2 regions of the Solibacillus sp. FSL W8-0372 genome follow, and region 1 is predicted to be linked to the other one. Evidence: predicted binding sites of a transcription regulator. Region 1 holds the regulator's gene; the other holds the start of a gene.

The links. Region 1 encodes LexA, which represses DNA repair genes until DNA is damaged. Its sites were predicted from a motif close to CGAACATATGTTCG; they were not measured.
Region 2: parE (DNA topoisomerase IV subunit B) is a predicted target of LexA. The motif match lies at 1,287-1,300, and genes of this name have one in related genera.

What each region holds. Positions count from the first base shown of each region.
Region 1 covers NZ_CP150204.1:2,479,574-2,485,268, reverse strand. The annotation lists gene glnA (type I glutamate--ammonia ligase) at 1-101, shown strand, start outside; gene MKY13_RS12665 (gamma-type small acid-soluble spore protein) at 195-593, opposite strand; gene MKY13_RS12660 (DNA alkylation repair protein) at 888-1,595, shown strand; gene MKY13_RS12655 (5'-3'-deoxyribonucleotidase) at 1,673-2,218, shown strand; gene MKY13_RS12650 (gamma-glutamyl-gamma-aminobutyrate hydrolase family protein) at 2,337-3,032, shown strand; gene lexA (transcriptional repressor LexA) at 3,116-3,739, opposite strand; gene MKY13_RS12640 (LysM peptidoglycan-binding domain-containing protein) at 3,902-4,249, shown strand; gene MKY13_RS12635 (recombinase family protein) at 4,236-4,892, shown strand; gene MKY13_RS12630 (lactate dehydrogenase) at 5,066-5,293, shown strand.
Region 2 covers NZ_CP150204.1:1,766,299-1,771,993, forward strand. The annotation lists gene MKY13_RS08685 (HesB/YadR/YfhF family protein) at 12-302, opposite strand; gene plsY (glycerol-3-phosphate 1-O-acyltransferase PlsY) at 411-1,013, opposite strand; gene parE (DNA topoisomerase IV subunit B) at 1,323-3,299, shown strand; gene parC (DNA topoisomerase IV subunit A) at 3,296-5,695, shown strand, end outside.

The DNA of each region.
Region 1 (5,695 bases):
ACATTTATGCAAACTTTAAAGAAGCAAAAGAAATCGAGTTTGATATGTACCGTTCAACTGTTCATCAGTGGGAACGCGATCAATATATGAAGATGTACTAATAGTAGTGTTGGGGCGTTTTGTCCCAACGCTTTTTTTCTTTTTTAAGGAGAAAAACCGGCAATATTAATTGCCGGTATGGGGATGATATTCAATTATTTACCGTTTTGGGAACGATTCTTTGCAAATAATCCAGAAGCTTGCTGCTTTTTGGCTTCAGCTTGTTGGTTTTGCTTTTTGACTTGGCTTACATCTGTTTCCATTCCAAACTCCGCGTTTATTGAACTAAGTTTCTTTTGTAAACCACTATTAGCAAATAAGCCGGAAGCTTGCTGCTTTTTAGCTTCAGCTTGTTGGTTTTGCTTTTTAACTTGGTTCACATCGGTCTCCATTCCAAATTCCGCGTTCATTGAACTAGGGCTTTTTTGTAAACCGTTATTAGCGAATTGACCAGAAGCTTGCTGCTTTTTAGCTTCAGCCTGCTGGTTTTGCTTAATAACCTTGTTAACGTCTGTTTCCATCCCAAATTCAGTATTCATGTTTTTGTTTTTCATGAATATCACCTCCTGAATTTATTCTGTTCAGAGGTTGTTTTATTATTCTATGGAATATATTTACTTTTAAATGATAAAAGGGATTTTATCTGTTATCTTGAATTCATATTACATACTCGTGAAGATGTAGAGGAGAGCTATAAAGATTTGTTGGAAATTCAGTTATAAAACATTTTTTAGAAGATCAAAATGAGTGTAAAAACTATACAATGGTTATTATGTACATTTAATTGCAGATCATATATATAAGGGTTAAAAAACCGTTTTACATCCAGATTAAAGGAGCAGATTAATATGGATTTCAATATGATAATACATGAACTAGAAAAATTAGGAAAAGAACGAACGAAAAAAATTTACATGTCTAACGGAGCAAAGGAACCGCTATTTGGTGTAACGATTGGCTCGATGAAACCATATGTTAAGCAAATCAAAATAGACCAGGAACTTGCGGAACAATTATATGCAACTGGGAACTATGATGCGATGTATTTTGCCGGAATCATCGCAGATTCAAAAGCAATGTCGGAAGCAGATTATAATCGATGGATTGAGCAGGCCTATTTTTATATGATATCTGATTATATTGTTGCAGTTACATTAGCGGAATCTGAGATTGCCCAACAAGTAAGCGATAAATGGATTGCAAGTGGAGAAGAGCTGAAAATGTCTGCTGGCTGGCATTGTTATTGCTGGCTCCTCGGTAATAGAAAAGATGAGGAGTTCTCAGTTCAGAAAATGAAGGAAATGCTTGAACAGGTAAAACAAAATATCCACCTAGTACCACCACGTACACAAGTTGCGATGAATAACTTTGTAATGACTGTCGGTATTTCTTTTAAGCCATTACATAATGAGGCGTTGCAAATTGCAGAGGATATTGGTGAGGTAGAAATTAAGCATAAAGGAAAAAAGCCTGGAAAAGTACACGCGTATGCAGAAATTGTAAAGCAAGTTGAAAAAGGGCGTATCGGATTTAAACGCAAATATGTTCGTTGTTAGTTGTGGAGAGTAATACCTTGTTATTTCACGATATAATTGTATAAACTTAAATTAGGAAATTTCAAGGAGGAAATTATATGAAGAAAAGTATTGCGATTGATATGGACCAGGTTTTAGCTGACTTTTATTCTAAGTTACGTATTACTTACAATGAGAATTTTGGCACTTCCTTTACGGACGAGGAATTTTTATTAACTACGCAGCGTGATTTACCACGTGAAGATGCGAAGAAACTATTTGCACTATTAAATGAGCCAGATTATTTCCGTGATTTGGACTTACTGGATGAAGATGCAATTGAAGTCATTCAGGAGCTGCAGGAGCATTATGAAATCTTTATAGCTACTGCTGCAATGGATGTACCGGGATCATTCACAGCCAAATATGATTGGCTAATCAAGCATTTTCCATTCATTAAAACACAAAATATTGTATTTTGCGGAAATAAAGCAGTTATACATACCGATTATTTAATTGACGACAGTCCAAGACAACTTGCGGCATTTAAAGGAACAGGACTATTGTATTCAATGCCATACAATCGGGCAGAAGAAGGATATACAAGCGTCCATAATTGGAAAGAAATTAAGGAATATTTTATAAAACAACTTGAAATTGTTTAGTCAAACAGGGTCTGCATTTAGCAGCCCCTTTATTTGTAAATTTTAGTAGTCATTTAAGGCGATATAATAGTATAATTTAAAATATTTGAATTATTTTTTAACTTTAAGGGGATAGAAAATGAAGCCGATTATTGGATTAACGATGTATGACTTTGACAAGAAAATGGATATTAATAATGTCTATTTAACATCAATTGAACAAGCAGGGGGAATTCCGATTTGTATTCCGAATGCGACGAAAGGAAATGTTGAGGCTTTATTGGATATTGTTGATGGTATTGTATTAATTGGTGGTGCGGATATCGATCCGTTATTATTTAATGAAGAGCCGCATCGTAATATCGGGAGTGTAGTACGAAAGCGTGATGACAGTGATCTTTTATTAATGAATGAAGCATTTAAAAGACAAATGCCCATTCTAGGTATTTGCCGAGGACAGCAGATTATGAATGTAGCCTTTGGAGGTACGATTATTCAGGATATTCCATCACAGGTGGAAAATATAGTCCAACATAAGCAACCATCCAAGCGCGGAGAATTAGCCCACACTGTTGATGTGAAAACACCAAAGTTTAAAGCTATTTTTGGAGAAGAATCATTTCGTGTGAATACTTTCCATCACCAGTCAGTAGGGAAATTAGGGAAAGGTCTGATCACATCGGCTGTTGCAAAAGACGGTATAATTGAGGGAATAGAGCACGAATCCCATCCATATTGTGTGGCTGTACAGTGGCACCCTGAAGAGTTGGCACCAAACGGTGATATTTATGCACAACGTTTATTTAGTAGTTTTATAAATGCATGTAAAAAATAAAGGAGGACCCAGTCGATTTCGGCTGGGTTTTTTGTTTGAAAAAGAAAAAGCTTGCCGATTCTATTAGAATGGCAAGCTTTTAATTAATGAATATTTCGATATAGCCCTACTACTTTACCTAAAATTGATACTTGATTAACAATAATCGGCTCCATTGAACTGTTTTCAGGTTGTAGACGGAAATGAGTTTTTTCTTTGTAGAAACGCTTCACAGTCGCCTCATCTTCTTCGGTCATTGCAACAACAATTTCTCCATTGCTTGCAGTAGAAGTTTTCTTGACGATAACGTAATCCCCATTTAATATGCCTGCTTCAATCATTGATTCACCCATTATTTCAAGCATAAATAACTCATCTTCTGATGATCCATATGCATCGGGCAGCGGGAAATATTCTTGGATATCTTCAATAGCTGAAATAGGTAAACCAGCTGTAACTTTACCGATTAATGGTACGTGAATTACACCTTGCTTAGCTATTGATAGCTCTTCTTGATCTAAAATTTCAATGGCACGCGGTTTAGTAGGGTCGCGACGTATAAGCCCTTTACTTTCTAATCGAGCTAAATGCCCGTGGACAGTTGAACTAGAAGCTAAACCTACTGCCTCTCCAATTTCACGAACTGAAGGCGGATAGCCTTTTGAACGAACTTCCTCTTTTATAAAAGTTAGAATAGCTTCTTGTCGCTTGGAAATTTTTTGTGTCAACTAACTCACCTCTTTATCATGCTATTTTTCTTAGTGTAAGTATAGCAGTATGCGAACACGAATGCAAACATAAGTTCGAAAAAACGGTTGACAAAAACATATGTTCGTATTATTATGGGAACAAACATTCCGAACGTATATTCGAAAAGAGGGGTATTTATTATGAAAAAAATTAAATTAAACAGCTTCACATCAATGTTTCTCATGTTTTCTATTCTATTATTGGTATTAATATTCCATAAAGACGATAATATAGAATTATACGAACAAGTATCTATCGAACAAGGAGATACTTTATGGTCGCTTGCAGACCATTATCGTGGTAAAATGGCAACGCATGATTGGATAAACAAAGTGAAAAAAGAAAATGGTCTACGAGATGGAAAAGTTGTTTCAGGACAAATATTGGTTGTACCAGTTGAAAAGGAAGCCCAATATATTGTTCAGTTGAATGAATCATCCGATGTGTCGACAATTAAGGTAGCGAGAGATAATAATGACAAAAACTAAAGCAGTTATTTATTGCCGTGTCAGTACCGAAAAAAGTGCGCAAGAAACATCGTTGCTGCGTCAGAAAGAGGAACTTACGAAATATGCAGGCGCATTCGGTTTTAAAGAAGTAGAGATTTTTACGGATCAACATAGCGGCTATGACGTGGAACGTGATGGATTACTGGATATGCTCGATTATATGAGGGAAAATAAAATCAAATCGTTATTTGTACAGGATGAAACACGTTTAGGACGAGGGAATGCAAGAATGGCAGTTCTCCATCTATTACAAAAATACGAAGCGACTGTTTATACATTGAATGATGCTGGTCCTGTAGTATTAAATGAGATGGATACGATGCTGCTTGAAATATTGGCTGTAGTTGAAGAGTATCAGCGTCGTATGCACAATGCTAAAATTCGTCGTGGAATGCGTCGAGCAGTAGAAAATGGGTATCAACCCCAAAATAATTTAAAAAACCGTGGGAATATTGAAGGTCGCGAACGAAAGGATGTACCAGTTGAAGAAATTGTTCAGCTCCGTCAAAAAGGCTTAACGTTTGCTGAAATAGCCACTACCATATCAGGCTTGGGTATACCCATAAGTAAAGCAACAGTACATAGACGATATATTGAATATATGGAGCATTTTGAAGATTAAAATTGTCCTTAAGAATATCGCAACACAATTACAGGAATTCTATAGCAATTATAAAAATTAACTAAAGTATTACAGAAGAGTCACGTTCATTTGAGCGTGGCTTTTTATTATGATTTATTTAGTTTGTGGAATGATATGAATCAGAAGGTATTAAAGTTTTAGGAGGTGATATTTTGGACGTATTATTAGAACAAATTCGTAAAGATCTGGACTATTTAAATTCACAAGGTAAGCACGTAAAAAAAATTAAAATGAATTCTAAGGTTTTTGAAAGGATGACTAACAAGCTTACTGATGTTGAAGTTAATAATGATGCCGTTACTGTATTTGGCATTATTATTGAAGCAGATGACAATACCGAAAAATTTGCATTTATTTTAGATGAGGCGACTAGGACTTAAGTAGAAAAGCTCTGTAGTGAGCATAACATGTATGAAAAAAATTGACTCTATTTAAAATTGGTTGAAGGGAAGGGTCCGACTCCAATGGGAACAGGGAAATTTATTTTGCGACGAGTAATCGCAGGAGAACCAACGTCTAAGACGACAGACTTAGGTCATTCCCATGGAAAGCGTACCCGGATCGGATACCGATTTTTCACGCATCAGAAAAAGCGCTTTTTTATAGTGATGAGGAATAAATTAGTGATTATAAACTTAAGTTTAATGCATTACATAGTAAAGTTATGTCATGTTTTTAGCTCAAACCTTATTATTTCAATGTTTTTACGCTGTAAGAGTAGTTACTTTCAAAGCGTTTTTACTTGCCCTTCCAGTCTTTTTTTTATACCTTTGTATTATTGG
Region 2 (5,695 bases), 710 kb from region 1:
ACTTTTTAAGGCTATTTTTCATAGGAATAGCGTAACTCGTCCATTGACTCGTCGACGTCTACAATTAGATTGTGGTGATTAAAAAACCATTCATCTGACTTTTCAATAAAGAAGTGTACATTCTCTATAACAGTTTCTATCCCTATTTCATGTGGCTCCTCACGTGTCATTCCTAACGAAAAGCCTTCATGAAAGGGAGATGAGCCGCCATAGCGTGCGTAAAAGCGAATATAGTCCCCATGTTCTATTTCCATTTCTTCTTTAAACCATTCGACTGCTTTTTCTGTTAATTTAATTTCCATACAATTCACCTCTATAGTCATTATGCAGGAAATGAAAAAAACTTACAAAGCCCGCGCCTGCTTAAATGAACCAAAAAAGGCTGAAAGTATAACCCTTCAGCCTGGATGTTAAAAACCTTTAATTTTTGGTTCAGTTCCGTTTTTAATGCGTATAATATTCTCTCGGTGACGATAAAAGATAAAGGAAGCTAAAATTGCTACTAAAATAAAGAGGGCATATTCACCTGTAACAATCCAATTAATCGTTACATAGATGATCGCCACTGTAGAAGCAATCATTGACGTTAAGCTCACCATTTTTGTTGTCTTTAATGAAATAATAAATACAATAAGTAAAACAATGAATAATGGCAAATTATAGCCTAAAATGATACCTGCACTTGTAGCTACGGCCTTACCGCCGCGGAAGCTAGCGAATATCGGGAACATATGCCCCGCAGCTGCAACGATACCAAGAATAAGCGGATGAACAGTGCTATCACTGAAAACAGCTAACAGTGGCAACAAAACGGCTGCTGTTCCTTTAAAAATATCAATTAGTAGGACAGCAATTCCAGGTTTTTTACCTAGAACTCTAAATGTATTCGTAGTGCCTAAATTTCCGCTGCCTTGCTTACGGATATCTGTTTTATAAAAAATTTTCCCTATCCATAATGCAGATGGGATGGAACCGATTAAATAAGCACAAATAATTATTAAAGCGTTGATCAAGAAGTTGTGCTCCTTTCAAATATCAGAATTATTAGTTGGTACTAATAGTATGTTATGAATATTCTACAATGTTTTTTAATAGAAGGAAAGAGGTATTATTTTTTCGCAATTTTATGAAGTAAACAGGAAAAAAGTTACATTTGTACATCAACTATTAAAGGATAGGCTTTTAAACGTCGGTTTTTGATGATACAATTAGTCTTTGCAAAGCCTAAAAAAGTACGCTCAAACATTGACATCATGCATATTTGAAAGTACGATTAGGTAGTAAATAGAACGTTTGTTTGTATTTTTTGGAGGGGATTGCATTTGGTTAAAAATCAATCAGGCATGTCTTATAATGAAGATGCCATTCAAGTATTAGAAGGTTTAGAAGCCGTACGTAAAAGACCAGGGATGTATATTGGTTCTACAGATAGTCGAGGTCTTCACCACTTAGTGTATGAAATTGTAGATAACGCAGTGGATGAAGCGCTTGCTGGATTTGGTAATCATATCATCGTGAAGATTCATGAAGATAATAGTATTAGCGTACGAGACCATGGTCGTGGTATGCCTACAGGTATGCATAAAATGGGTAAGCCAACTCCGGAAATTATTTTTACAGTACTCCATGCAGGTGGTAAATTTGGACAAGGCGGCTATAAAACGAGTGGTGGTTTACATGGTGTAGGTTCATCAGTCGTAAATGCGTTGTCCACATTTTTAGAAGTGACAATTTACCGTGACGGGCAAATCTATCGTCAACGCTTCGAACAGGGCGGTAAACCGGCAACATCACTTGATATGATTGGAAATACAAAGGAAACAGGTACATTAGTGCACTTCCTGCCTGATTCATCGATTTTCTCAGCTACAAAGTATAATTACGACACGCTGGCAGAGCGCCTGCGAGAATCAGCATTTTTATTAAAAGGTTTAAAAATAGAATTGATCGATGAGCGTGTTGAAGGACAACATGAAGTGTTCTTCTATGAAAATGGTATTGAAGCATTTGTTGCTTACTTAAATGAAGAAAAAGATGTTCTGCATCCTGTTAAATATGTGGAAGGTATACTTCAGGAAATTGAAGTGGAATTTGCCCTGCAATTTAATGACGGCTATTCCGAAACGATTCTTTCATTCGTAAACAATGTTCGTACTCGAGATGGTGGAACACATGAAACAGGTGCGAAGTCTGCTTTAACACGGGTGTTTAATGAATATGCAAGAAAAATTGGTCTATTAAAAGAAAAAGATAAAAACTTGGAGGGCGTTGACATTCGCGAAGGTTTAACTGCGATTGTTTCAGTACGTATTCCAGAGAATTTGCTCCAGTTTGAAGGTCAGACGAAAGGCAAACTCGGTACATCCGAGGCGCGTTATGTCGTTGATACAGTGGTTTCTGAAAAGTTATTGTATGTACTGGAGGAAAATGCAGAGCTTTCGGCATCTTTAGTTCGAAAGGCGATTCGTGCACACCAAGTTCGTGAAGCAGCCCGTAAAGCACGTGATGACGCAAGAAACGGGAAAAAGAAAAAGTCGAGTACATTGCTATCAGGTAAGTTAACACCTGCACAATCGAAAAATGCAGCAAGAAACGAGCTGTATTTAGTAGAGGGTGATTCTGCCGGCGGTTCTGCGAAACAAGGTCGGGATCGTACATTCCAAGCTATTTTGCCTTTACGTGGTAAAGTTATCAATACCGAAAAGGCTAAGCTGCAGGACATTATGAAAAACGAGGAAATCGCTACGATTATCCATACAATTGGTGCGGGTGTCGGCGCGGATTTCAATGTGGAAGATGCCTGCTACGATAAAGTAGTCATTATGACGGATGCCGATACAGATGGCGCACATATTCAAGTACTTTTACTTACATTTTTCTATCGCTATATGCGTCCTTTAATCGAAGCTGGTAAAGTCTACATAGCATTACCACCATTGTATAAAGTGTCGAAAGGTTCCGGGAAGAAGCAGGAACTTGTATATGCCTGGACAGAGCAGGAGCTTAGTGCCGCTACGCAGAAAATTGGTAAAGGCTACGTTATCCAACGCTATAAAGGATTAGGTGAGATGAATGCTGACCAGCTTTGGGATACAACGATGAATCCGGAAACACGTACATTAATTCGTGTAAAAATTGAAGATGGTGCACGTGCGGAACGTCGTATTACTACATTAATGGGTGATAAAGTAGAACCCCGTCGTAAATGGATTGAATCAAACGTCAACTTCGGCATGGAAGAGGATGCAAGCATTTTAGAAAATGAATTCATCCAGCATGAGGAGGCAAAAGACAAATGAGTTTTGTTGAAAAATTTCAGGACTTACCATTAGAAGAAGTAATGGGTGACCGTTTTGGTCGCTATTCAAAATATATTATTCAAGACCGTGCATTGCCGGACACACGCGATGGTTTAAAACCAGTACAACGCCGTATATTATATGCGATGTTCCATGAAGGTAATACTTTTGACAAACCATTCCGTAAATCGGCAAAAACGGTCGGAAATGTAATCGGTAACTACCATCCGCACGGAGATACTTCTGTGTATGATGCGATGGTCCGAATGAGTCAAGATTGGAAAAGCCGTCACATGTTAATTGAAATGCACGGTAACAACGGGTCGGTCGACGGAGACCCGCCGGCTGCGATGCGTTATACAGAAGCACGTCTATCGGCCATTGCTGCAGAGCTATTGCGTGATATCAATAAAAATACGGTTGAATTCGTACCAAACTTTGATGATCAGGATATGGAACCAACTGTTTTACCATCACGCTTTCCGAATCTGTTGGTAAATGGCGCTACCGGGATATCTGCCGGTTATGCGACAGACATCCCTCCACATAACTTACAAGAAGCCCTTGATGCTGTGTTAATGCGTTTAGACAATCAAAACTGTACAGTCGATGAACTGATGACAGTTATTAAAGGACCTGATTTCCCGACAGGTGGCATTATACAAGGTGTCGATGGCATCAAAAAGGCATATGAAACAGGAAAAGGGAAAATTATAGTTCGTTCCCGCACAGAAATCGAGCAGTTAAAAGGGAATAAAGAGCAAATTATTATTTCGGAAATTCCATACGAAGTGAATAAAGCAAATATGATTCGTAAAATGGATGAATTGCGTGTGAATGACCGTCGTTTAGATGGTATTTCGGAAATTCGTGATGAATCTGACCGTGATGGAATGCGCATCGTCGTGGAATTAAAAAAAGATGTACAGGCACAAGGTATTTTAAACTTTTTATTAAAATCAACGGATTTACAAGTGTCTTATAACTTTAATATGATTGCTATTCATAATCGCCGTCCGATGATGATGACATTGCCCCTTATGCTGGATGCCTATATCGATCACCAAAAGGAAATTGTACGTCGCCGATCACAATATGATCTTACGCGTGCAGAAGATCGATTACATATTGTCGAAGGACTTATGAAAGCATTATCGATTTTAGACGAAGTGATAGAAACAATCCGTGCGTCAAAAGATAAGCGTGATGCAAAAAATAATATTATCGCTAAATTCGATTTTTCTGAAGAACAAGCAGAAGCCATCGTAAGCCTTCAACTTTACCGTCTAACAAATACAGATATTACACAATTACAAACTGAGCAAGAAGAATTAAGTGCCCTTATCGTAAAATTATCAGCAATTTTGGGCGATGAAAAAAAATTAATTCGGGTCATTAAGACGGAACTAAACGATATTAAGAAGCGTTTCCCATCACCGCGCCTATCAACGATCGAAGCAGAAATCGAAGAGATTAAAGTGACTCGCGATGTATTGGTGCCAAGTGAGGAAGTTGTCGTAACTGTTACCAAAGATGGTTATGTTAAACGGACAAGTCTTCGTTCGCATAGTGCTTCCAATGGGAAGGATTTCGCGATGAAGGATTCCGATTACTTAATATACGAAGCGAATTTAAATACACAGCATCATCTATTGCTGTTTACGAGTAAAGGGCACTATATTTACCAACCGGTGCATGAATTGCCTGATATTCGTTGGAAAGATCTAGGTCAGCATATTTCAAGTATTGTACCAATTGACTCCAATGAAGAAATTATCGAGGTAATTGGAATAGAGACATTCGAGCAGCCGAATGTTTATGTGTTTACAGCTACGAGAGACGGGCAAATTAAACGTTCAGCCCTTACGGATTACGTTGTAACACGTTATTCAAGACCGATTAAAACGATGAACCTTAAAGGTGACGACGAAATGATCTTTGCGCGTCTTGTTACCGAGGAGGAAGAGGTTCTATTATCCACAAATACTAGCTATACCATTCGTTTCCCAATGGAAGACTTGCCTGTAACAGGTGTAAAAACTGCGGGTGTTAAAGGGATTGTTGTAAAAGATGGTGAGTACTTAGCTGCTGTCGCTATTTTAAATCCTAAGCAAGATCATGAGTTAATTATCGTGACGCAACGCGGTGCCGTAAAACGAATGCTATTAAATGAGCTTGAGTTAGGCAACCGTGCAAAGCGCGGTGTTGTAATACTTAAAGAGCTAAAAGCAAACCCACACCGTATTTATACTATTTTAGTTGTAGGCTTTAAAGATACTTTTACAATTGAAACAGAAAAAGGTATAGTGGAAACAATTCAAGTAACAAACTTAACGAGAGCTGACCGCTATTCAAATGGTTCGCTTCGTATAGATACTGATGGAGACGGAGCTATT